One region of the Streptomyces sp. NPDC096046 genome, then DNA from elsewhere that is predicted to be linked to it. Evidence: riboswitches for the same ligand, from Rfam matches in the RefSeq annotation. Region 1 holds a riboswitch; each other region holds the start of a gene.

Region 1 (3,265 bases):
CATCGCGCCCGGCGACCCGGTTCTCGTCGTCCTGGCCGCCGCGGACCGGGACCCGGAGCGGTTCGCCGATCCGGACGTGCTGGACCTCGCCCGCCGCGACAACCAGCACCTGGGGTACGGCCACGGCATCCACTACTGCCTCGGCGCCCCACTCGCCCGCCTGGAGGGCCAGACCGCGCTCGCCACCCTCCTCACCCGCCTCCCGGACCTCCGGCTCGCGGCGGATCCGGCCGAGCTGCGGTGGCGCGGCGGCCTCATCATGCGCGGGCTGCGCACCCTGCCGGTGGAGTTCGCGGCGGCCGGACGTGACGAAACATCAGAGCTGTGATCTTCACGTGATCTGCGCGGCATTAACTTGTGACAAGTGATCTCCTGCCGATACGTTCACCCATCAACGCGGCCGGGATGCCGGACGCGTCGGTCACCGCTGTCGTGTGAAAGGTCTCCGTATGCTCTCCGGGAACGGTCGGCACCGTCGCCCCCGCCAGGCTCCGGCTCTCCTCGTGGCGGCCGGAGTGACCGGCTCCGCCATCGCGATCCCACTCCTCGGGGCCTCCGGTGCCAGCGCGGCCGACGGCACGACCTGGGACCGGATCGCGGACTGCGAGACCGGCGGCGCGTGGAGCCAGAACAGCGGCAACGGCTACTACGGCGGCCTGCAGTTGTCCCAGGAGGACTGGGAGAACCACGGCGGCCTCGAGTACGCCGCGAGCGCCGACCTGGCCAGTCGCTCCCAGCAGATATCCGTGGCCGAGAGAATCCTCGCCGACCAGGGGGTCGGCGCGTGGCGTACCTGCGGACTGCTCTCCGGCCTCCAGCAGGACGAGGGGTCGGGAGCCTCCGACTCGTCCGAAGCATCCGGTGAGGTGGACTCGCCCGGTCTGCTCGACGGCTACGAGTCGTCCTCTTCCGCGGAGCCTTCCGCGAGCCCTTCGTCGTCGCCCGACGCGCAGTCGATCCAGAAGGACGAGACCTCCAAGTCGGGCAAGTCGTCTGATTCCGCCTCTCGGGAGCAGGGGCAGAAGCAGGATCGGAAGCCCGACGGCTCTCCCTCCGCCACCCCCGGCGGTGACGAGTCCGGCAACTCCCGCCGGGGCGGCGACTCTTCGGCCCCGACGGACACCGGCTCCGGCCGTCACCGCGGCCCCAGCGCCGAGGAGGACGCCGCCTCCGCGGGCGGCCGTGAGGGCGCGCCCTCGGGCCGCCACGCCTCGCCCGGTGACGCCTCCCGGGGCGCGTCCGAGGGCTCCTACATCGTCGGCGTGGGCGACAGTCTCTGGTCCATCGCCGACTCCCTTGACGTCGACGGCGGATGGAACTCCCTCGACGACGGGGGCGAGCAGGCCGTCGGTACCGACCCGAACCTCATCCTCCCCGGTCAGACGCTCACGACAGGGGTCGAAGCGGACGAGGGGTAGCCGTTCGGGCAGTGCGGAAACCACGGCCGAAGTCACCCCGAAAGCGGGTGAGTTCACGTCACGTTTCGCGTCGAATGTCCCGTTTGAGGCCCGTGAGAGATAGATCTCAGAAGCCCTGATCGTCTTTGAAATTCCGTGGATCGCGTGTCTACGGTCGTGATCGCTCGTCACCGCGAGCCCCGGCTGCCGCAACGCCGAATCCTGCCAGCGGCGGTACGGGAACAGTCGTCGCGTCAAGCGCCGTAGGCAGGAGCGGGGGACCCAAGGTAAGTGCCCGACCGGCCGGTTGTGCCGGAAGGGCTTGGGGTGAAGCCGTGTCCCGGGAGGGGCGCGGCCGGGCAACTCAACCGGCCCGAACCCGACAGCTCACCTCGCAGGCGTCGGTGAGGGGATCTCTCCATGCTGTTTTCCGGTAAGGGCACGCACCGCCGTCCGTCCAAGGCCACGCGCGCCATCGCCATCGCCGGTGTCACCGGTGCCGCCGTCGCCGCCCCGCTGATGGCGGCCGGCAACGCCTCCGCCGCCACCGCCTCCGAGTGGGACGCCGTCGCCCAGTGCGAGTCCGGCGGCAACTGGTCCATCAACACCGGCAACGGTTACTACGGCGGTCTGCAGTTCTCCGCCTCCACCTGGGCCGGCTACGGCGGCACGAAGTACGCCTCCACCGCCGACCAGGCCACCAAGGCCCAGCAGATCGAGATCGCCGAGAAGGTCCTCGCGGGCCAGGGCAAGGGTGCCTGGCCGGTCTGCGGCAAGGGCCTGTCGAGCGCCGGTTACACCGGCGGCGGCTCCTCCAGCGGCTCCACCAGCAACTCCGGCGGCTCCTCCAGCAACTCCGGCGGCTCCTCGCAGCAGAGCGGGCAGAGCACCGAGACCCGCCAGACCGAGCAGCAGCCGGCTTCCCGCTCCGACGAGCGCCCGGCCGCCAAGAAGACCGTCACCACGCCGACCGGCAAGAAGGTCAAGAAGGGCGACGGCGAGTACAAGGTCGTCAAGGGCGACACCCTCAGCTCGATCGCCGCGGACGAGAAGGTCAAGGGCGGCTGGGAGAAGCTGTTCCAGCTGAACAAGGACATCGTCGAGGACGCCGACCTCATCTACCCGGGCCAGCAGCTGCACCTGAAGTAAGCAGCGGCTTGCCGGACCCGCCCAGGGTCCTCGTGCTCCCCGCCCCGGTGCGTCGTCCCCCGTACGCGCCGGGGCGGGGGTTTTTCGGCAACGGGCTTTGTTCCGTTCGGAAACAATTTACTCTCGGTTCTGTCCATGGGGTGGGCGACCCGGTGGCCGATCGCCCGGAGCCGGTTAGGCTCATGTCGCGAGCCACCACGGCCCGCACCTCGCAGGGTCCACGCGACCCGCGTCACCGCGTCACATCCAAGAAGGAGATGCTCGTGCCGTCCATCGACGTCGTCGTAGCCCGGGAAATCCTGGACTCCCGAGGCAACCCCACGGTCGAGGTCGAGGTCGGCCTCGACGACGGCAGCACCGGTCGTGCCGCCGTCCCGTCCGGCGCCTCCACGGGCGCCTTCGAGGCCATCGAGCTCCGCGACGGCGACTCGAACCGCTACCTCGGCAAGGGTGTGGAGAAGGCCGTCCTGGCGGTCATCGAGCAGATCGGCCCGGAGCTGGTCGGCTACGACGCCACCGAGCAGCGTCTGATCGACCAGGCGATGTTCGACCTGGACGCCACCGACAACAAGGGCTCCCTCGGCGCCAACGCGATCCTCGGCGTCTCCCTCGCCGTCGCCCACGCCGCCTCCGAGGCCAGCGACCTGCCGCTGTTCCGCTACCTGGGCGGCCCCAACGCGCACCTGCTGCCGGTGCCGATGATGAACATCCTGAACGGC
Region 2 (3,265 bases), on a different contig from region 1:
GGCACCGACCAGCTCACCGGCGGCACCGGCATCGCCTCCGTCACGGCGGCGACCTTCTTCGTGCGCATCATCATGTCGCCGTTCGCGCACCCGCTGTTCACCGTCCTCACCGGCATCGGCTTCGGCATCTCCGCGCTTTCGGCGGAGCACCGGCATCTGCGCCGCGTCGCCTTCCCGCTGTCCGGGCTGCTGCTCGCGATGGGCATGCACGCGATGTGGAACGGCTCGTCGGCGTTCGGCGAGTACGGGTTCTTCGCCGTGTACGCGGCGTTCATGGTGCCCATCTTCGGGCTGCTGACGTGGCTGGTGATCTGGACCCGGCAGCGGGAGCTGAAGACCGTGCGGGCGGAGCTGCCCGCCTACGCCGTGGCCGGCTGGCTGACCCCCGCCGAGCCGTTCGCGCTCGGCTCGATGCGGGCCCGGCGGATCGCCCGCCAGGACGCCCGCCGGTCCGCGGGCAGGGCGGCGGCCCGGGAGGTGGCCCGCTACGAGGCGTACGCGACATCGCTGGCGTTCCTGCGGCACCGGGCCCGGCGGGGCAGCGCCGCCTCCGACTTCGCCGTACGGGAGCGGGAGCTGCTCGGCGAGCTGTGGCGGCGCCGGGAGGTGGCCCGCCCGGCGCTGGACCACGCGGCCCGGATGACGGCCCCTCCGGTCCCGGCGGCGGTTCAGCCCTGGCCGGTGTACGGGGTGTACGGCCACGGCCACCAGCCGGCGCCCTACCCCGCGTACAACCCGTACCGCTCCTAGCCCGGGCTCAGGCCAAGGCCTCCGCGCCGTGCCACCGCGCACCCGGCCCGCCACGGAGCCGGGCGAGGGCCACCGTGCACCGCGACCACCGCGACCACGGGAACCTCATTCCCCACGGGGCACGACACTCCCGTGGACACCGCGCCGGGAAGACCGCCGGCCCTGACGTCGGGGGGTCGTCGTCAGGGCCGCCGGTGCTTCAACGGGTCTGGTGGCTTACGGGTTCAGTCCCTTGCCCCGCAGCCACGCCATCGGGTCGATGCCGCCGGCGGATCCGCCGGAGTGGACCTCCAGGTGGAGGTGCGCCCCGGTGACGTTGCCGGTGGCGCCCACGCGGCCGATGACGTCGCCGGTGCTGACCTTCTGGCCGACGCTGACGCCGATGGACGACTGGTGCGCGTACCAGATCTCGGTGCCGTCATCGAGGGTGAGGACGGTCTTGTAGCCGTACGAGCCGTTCCAGCCCGCCTCGGTGATGGTGCCGCTGTGCACCGCCTTGATCGGCGTGCCCGTGGGGGCGGCGAAGTCGAGGCCGGTGTGGTAGCCGGAGGACCAGTAGGCGCCGGCCTGGCCGAAGCTGGAGGTGATGGTGTACGAGGAGGTCGGCAGCGTGAACTGCTTGGCGAGGGCGGCGAGCCGCTCGGCCTCGGCCTTCTTCTCGGCCTCTTCCTCCGCCTTCTTCTTGGCTTCGGCGGCCTTGGCCTTGGCTTCCTTCTCCGCCTTGGCGACGGCTTCCGCCGCCGCCTTCTCGGCGGCGGCCGCCGCGTCCTGGGCGGCCTTGGTCTCGATCTGGTCCTGCTGGTGCTCGACCTGCGCCATGATCCGGGCGCGCAGCGCCTCGCCGGCGCCCGCGCCGGAGGCGCCCTGCTGGGGGTCCGCCGTGGCGGTGCCGAGGCTGCTGAGCGGGGTGGCGGAACCTTCGGGGGTGTCGTCATCCGAGATGAGGGAACCCACCGAGGGCAGGTCCGGCACGGAGATGGACACCGGGGGCTTGCCGGTCTGGGCGCTGGCCATGCCGCCCGCACCGACGGCGGCTATGACACCGACGCCGAGGACGGTGGAGCTGCGGGCGAGACCTCCGCCGCGCTGCTTGGTGACGCGGTGCCGGCCACGGACGGGACGGATGGACTCCTCGGTGGGGTTCCACTCCTGGAACGGGCCCTCGTCGGTGCGCTGACCGCCGTAGCCGAAGCTGTCGGTGTCGCGCTTCGGCGCGAGCGGGGCCGCGGGGGCAGGCCGGTTTGACGCCACGTGGGCGTGCTCCTTTCCTTCCTTCTCGCCTACCGGGTTAGCTGACGGGTTCGGAGCAGGAAGGTCTCCTACGCGCGTATACCCGCCGTGCTTCCACGGTGGCATCCGCGCGATTCACCCCAAGTGGTGGTTCCCCGGTTCCCTTTCGGGATTCGGCGCGTGCGCACGGAGCCGCCTTCTGTGACGGCTGGGACGACCGCGCTGCGTTATCGAACGTTAATAGACGCGCGAGGGGTATTCCAGCGATTCCACTTGATCATTAACCTTTTTCGCGCGGACTTACCTGCCATGACCGGCTCAAATCGGGCGAGTTGACCACACCGCAAGTGACTGACGGGGTTTGACGGTATGTCAGTTGTTATGCGGAACGGGATGGTTCGCTCACCGACCGTAATGGCCGTCATCAGGGTTACGGGGAAATGCACCGAGGGCCGGAACCCTTTCGGATTCCGGCCCTCGGCCTTCAGTAGCGGGGACAGGATTTGAACCTGCGACCTCTGGGTTATGAGCCCAGCGAGCTACCGAGCTGCTCCACCCCGCGCCGTTGTGACTCCAGTGTACGCCATCCGCGGGACGCTTCGCGCACACCCGCCGCTCAGCCGCCCGGGGTGCCCGTGTGGGTGAGGGTTTTCAGGCGGTGAACAGGTCGTCGGTCCCGGCCGGTTGGGACCGTGCGGCCACCTTGTGAGCGGCGGGGACGGGCCGGCCGATCCGTTCCTCCGGGTGGTGGAGGGCGACCTCCAGGTGAGGTCCGAGGCCCTCGTCGACGCGTCCGCCGCACAGCCACTCGGGTGCCGCCGTCCTTCGTCTCCGCGCTGACCTCATGGCCGCCGCCTCCGCGCCGTCGTTCTGACCCCGCAGGCAGCGTGACCCGGACAGCGGTGCGGACGCAGGATCCGTTGGACCGATCGGCCCGCACTCAGCCCGGGAGGTGGCGGTTCGGGGCCTTGGCCCGCTCCTCGTGCTCCGGCAGGACGACGACCTCCACTCCGGCGGCCGAGAGAAGGCCGCTGCCGTCGGCGTCCGCGACGAAGGTGTCCGGCTCACGCCAGGCCGTGACGACCCGCCGTACACCCGCGTCGAGGATCAGCCGGGCGCAGGGGGCGGGGCGGGAGGCGCGGCGGGCGCAGGGCTCCAGGCTGCTGTACACCGTCGCGCCGGACAGGCGCGGATCGGCCGGGTCGAGTTTCGCCAGGGCCGCCTCCTCGGCGTGCACGACCGGGTCGCCCGCCTCGCGGGAGTGGCCGCGGGCCAGTTCCGTGCC
Region 3 (3,265 bases), on a different contig from region 1:
TCCCCGACGCCCGCGTGCAGATCACCGGCGGGGCCGGCTACGACGACTCCGGCCTGCTGATGCTCGGCACCGGGGAGTCGTACACGACCCCTGTCTTCGCCGGGCTCTGGAGCGACGGCGGTTTCGGCGGGGCGAGCCGCGCCTGGCACGCCTATCAGCGGGCGTATGTGATCCCGGACGCCGAGCAGGACCGGCCGGTGCTGTTCAACTCCTGGGAGGCCACCGAGTTCGACATCTCCGAGGAGCAGCAGCGGGCGCTCGCCGAGCGGGCCGCCGCCCTGGGCGTCGAGCTGTTCGTGGTCGACGACGGCTGGTTCGGGGCGCGCACCAGCGACCGGGCCGGGCTGGGCGACTGGACCCCCAATCCCGACCGCTTCCCGGGCGGGCTGAAGCCGCTCGCCGACCACGTGCACGGCCTCGGCATGCGGTTCGGCATCTGGGTCGAGCCCGAGATGGTCAACCCGGACAGCGACCTGTACCGGGCGCACCCGGACTGGGTGCAGTACCAACCAGGACGAAAGAGGACGGAGTTCCGCAATCAGCTCGTCCTCAACCTGGCTCGGGAGGACGTCCGGGAGTACCTGTGGGAGCAGCTCGACGGGCTCCTCTCCGGCGCGCCGGTCGACTACGTGAAGTGGGACTTCAACCGCTGCTTCACCGACGCCGGGTGGCCGGACGACCCCTACCCGCAGCGACTGTGGGTCGACCACGTGCGCGGCCTGTACGCCCTGCTGGACCGGCTGCGGGCCGCCCACCCGGGTGTGGCCTTCGAGTCCTGCTCGGGCGGCGGCGGCCGGATCGACCTCGGGGTGCTGAGCCGTACGGACCAGGTGTGGACCTCCGACAACACCGACCCCCTCGACCGGCTCGCCATCCAGCACGGCTTCAGCCAGCTCCACCCGGCCCGGGTCATGGCCGCCTGGGTCACCGACAGTCCGAACGCCATGCTCAACCACCGGGCCAGTTCCCTGCGGTTCCGATTCGTCAGCGCCATGGCCGGGGTGCTCGGGGTCGGCGGCGACCTCACGCGGTGGACGCCGGAAGAGCTCGCCGAGGCGGAGCGGTGGGTGGGGCTGTACAAGGAGATCCGGCCCGTGGTGCAGCGCGGCGACCTGTACCGGCTGCGGCCCCCGGAGGGCGGCCTGAGCGCCGTGCAGTATGTCCTCGGCGCGGAGACCGTCGTCCTCGCCTGGCTCCAGGCGCAGCACTACGGCGAGCCCGTGCCGACGCTGCGGCTGCGCGGCCTTGACCCGACAGCGGCGTACGAATGCCTCGAAACGGGCGAAGTTCATCGAGGGGCCGTGCTGCTGCACCACGGATTGCGGGTCGGCCTGAGCGGAGATTTCGACGCCACTGTCGTCCGTCTTAGGCGCAAGTAGTCGTTCTGCCCGAATAGGGAGTTTCGGCTGCTATGGGGTAACGTGCCCCGATCGTAAGGGGGATGAGGTCGGGGTGCGTGACCATCGTCATATTCGTGACGATGCGTTGCTGCCATGTTCACGTAATTTCCATGGCGGCAAGGGTCATTGAGAAAAGCGGAAGATCGGTCATCCACGCTCGGTGACGGCATGTGTGTCGGCGCGTCGAGGAAAACACCGTCGCGGGCAACCGCAAGCTTGTCCCATTGCGTCTTGGTCGCTTACGTTCCACACCCATCCGGACGGACGCCTAATCCTGCCGCCGCCCGGAGCCCCACACACTGACCCGACGTACGGCAGGAGCGGGGGACCCACAGGTAAGACGCCTGTTCCGGTTCCCGGAACGGCTTGGGGTTAAGTCGCGCCTCGGCGCGACCGGGCATCTCCAGCCCGCACCCGACAGCTCACCTCGCAGGCGACGGAGAGGAATTCGTCATGCCCGCGAAGGGTAAGCACCGCCGCCCCAAGACCCAGCGTTTCACCCGCTCCATCGCCGTCGCCGGAACGGGCGGGGCCGCTCTCGCCCTGCCGCTCATGGGGGCCACCGGCGCCCACGCCGCCACCCCGCAGTCGGCTCCGGACAAGGCCGTCCAGTCGGCTCCGGCCGCCGGCGAGAAGGCCGCCGGCAAGGCCACCGGCGCCCACACGTACACCGTGAAGGCCGGCGACTACCTCGCGAAGATCGCCGACGACCAGCACGTCAGCGGCGGCTGGAAGAAGCTCTACGCGGACAACCGTGACGCCGTCGGCTCCGACCCGTCGCTGATCCACCCGGGCCTGAAGCTGTCGATCGGCAAGAAGGCCGCGAGCGCGCCCAAGGCCTCGGCCCCGTCCGCGCCGAAGGCCTCGGCCGCGAAGCCCTCGGCCGCCAAGCCGTCCGCCGCCGAGTCGGCCCCGAAGGCGGAGACCGCCGCGAAGCCGGCCGCCGCCAAGCCCGCCGCCGGGCCCGCCGCCCAGAGCAACTCCAGTGGCTACAGCCTCCCGGTGGCCGGTGCCACCGTCGGTACCCCGTACCGCATGTCCGGCAGCATGTGGTCCAGCGGTTACCACACCGGTGTCGACTTCGTCGTCCCGACCGGCACCTCCCTCAAGGCCGTCGGCGCGGGCACCGTCGTCTCCGCCGGCTGGGGCGGCGCCTACGGCAACCAGGTCGTCATCAAGCTCGCCGACGGCTACTACGCCCAGTACGCCCACCTGTCCCAGCTCTCCGTCTCGGCCGGCCAGACCGTGACCGCCGGGCAGCAGATCGGCCTGTCGGGCGCCACCGGCAACGTGACCGGACCGCACCTGCACTTCGAGATCCGCACCACGCCGGACTACGGCTCGGACGTGGACCCGGTCGCCTTCCTGCGCTCGCACGGCGTCTCCGTCGGCTGACCGACCGCACGACCACCTGCCTGACACGCGACCGAAGGCCGGACCCCGATCCCGGGTCCGGCCTTCGGCCTGTCCGTGTCGATCGCCTCAAGGGATCGACAGCGGGCGGCAGTTGGGACACAGTGATCACGTCGAGAGTGCAAGCGCTTTCTGAAGGAGCTGTGTCCCGTGCCGACCACCCGCAGAACGTTCGCAGCCCTGTCCGCCGGAGCCGCCCTGGCGGTCGTCTCCCCGACGGGCGGCGCGCACGCCGCCTCCCGTCATCGCCGCCTCGTCGCCCGCGACGATTTCTGTCACGGCCTCGGGCAGTGGGCGACCGAACTCCAGGGCGGCGGTACCGTCACCGCCTCCCGCGGCATCCTGGAGATCGACGTACCGAGCGGCGCTACCGTGTGGTTCAGGCAGCGGCTCGAAGGGCCGTACCTTCTCGAATACACCGCGACCCCGGTCTCCGCGGGCGGGGTGAACGA

The links. Region 1 has a riboswitch for cyclic di-AMP ahead of ABTX62_RS19260 (transglycosylase family protein). Riboswitches for the same ligand answer to the same signal wherever they lie in the genome.
Region 2: linked by a shared signal. The riboswitch ahead of ABTX62_RS02360 (M23 family metallopeptidase) and the one ahead of ABTX62_RS19260 (transglycosylase family protein) in region 1 are both predicted to bind cyclic di-AMP.
Region 3: linked by a shared signal. The riboswitch ahead of ABTX62_RS22605 (M23 family metallopeptidase) and the one ahead of ABTX62_RS19260 (transglycosylase family protein) in region 1 are both predicted to bind cyclic di-AMP.

The regions. Positions count from the first base shown of each region.
Region 1 is NZ_JBEOSZ010000020.1:66,597-69,861, reverse strand. Features, by position in the region: gene ABTX62_RS19270 (cytochrome P450 family protein) at 1-328, shown strand, start outside; gene ABTX62_RS19265 (transglycosylase family protein) at 450-1,418, shown strand; cyclic di-AMP (ydaO/yuaA leader) riboswitch at 1,647-1,813, shown strand; gene ABTX62_RS19260 (transglycosylase family protein) at 1,818-2,546, shown strand; gene eno (phosphopyruvate hydratase) at 2,810-3,265, shown strand, end outside.
Region 2 is NZ_JBEOSZ010000001.1:486,596-489,860, reverse strand. Features, by position in the region: gene ABTX62_RS02365 (PrsW family intramembrane metalloprotease) at 1-750, shown strand, start outside; gene ABTX62_RS02360 (M23 family metallopeptidase) at 967-2,001, opposite strand; cyclic di-AMP (ydaO/yuaA leader) riboswitch at 2,013-2,169, opposite strand; tRNA gene ABTX62_RS02355 (tRNA-Met) at 2,469-2,542, opposite strand; gene ABTX62_RS02350 (hypothetical protein) at 2,632-2,826, opposite strand; gene ABTX62_RS02345 (dihydrofolate reductase family protein) at 2,921-3,265, opposite strand, start outside.
Region 3 is NZ_JBEOSZ010000026.1:41,050-44,314, reverse strand. Features, by position in the region: gene ABTX62_RS22610 (alpha-galactosidase) at 1-1,379, shown strand, start outside; cyclic di-AMP (ydaO/yuaA leader) riboswitch at 1,695-1,849, shown strand; gene ABTX62_RS22605 (M23 family metallopeptidase) at 1,854-2,795, shown strand; gene ABTX62_RS22600 (DUF6250 domain-containing protein) at 2,964-3,265, shown strand, end outside.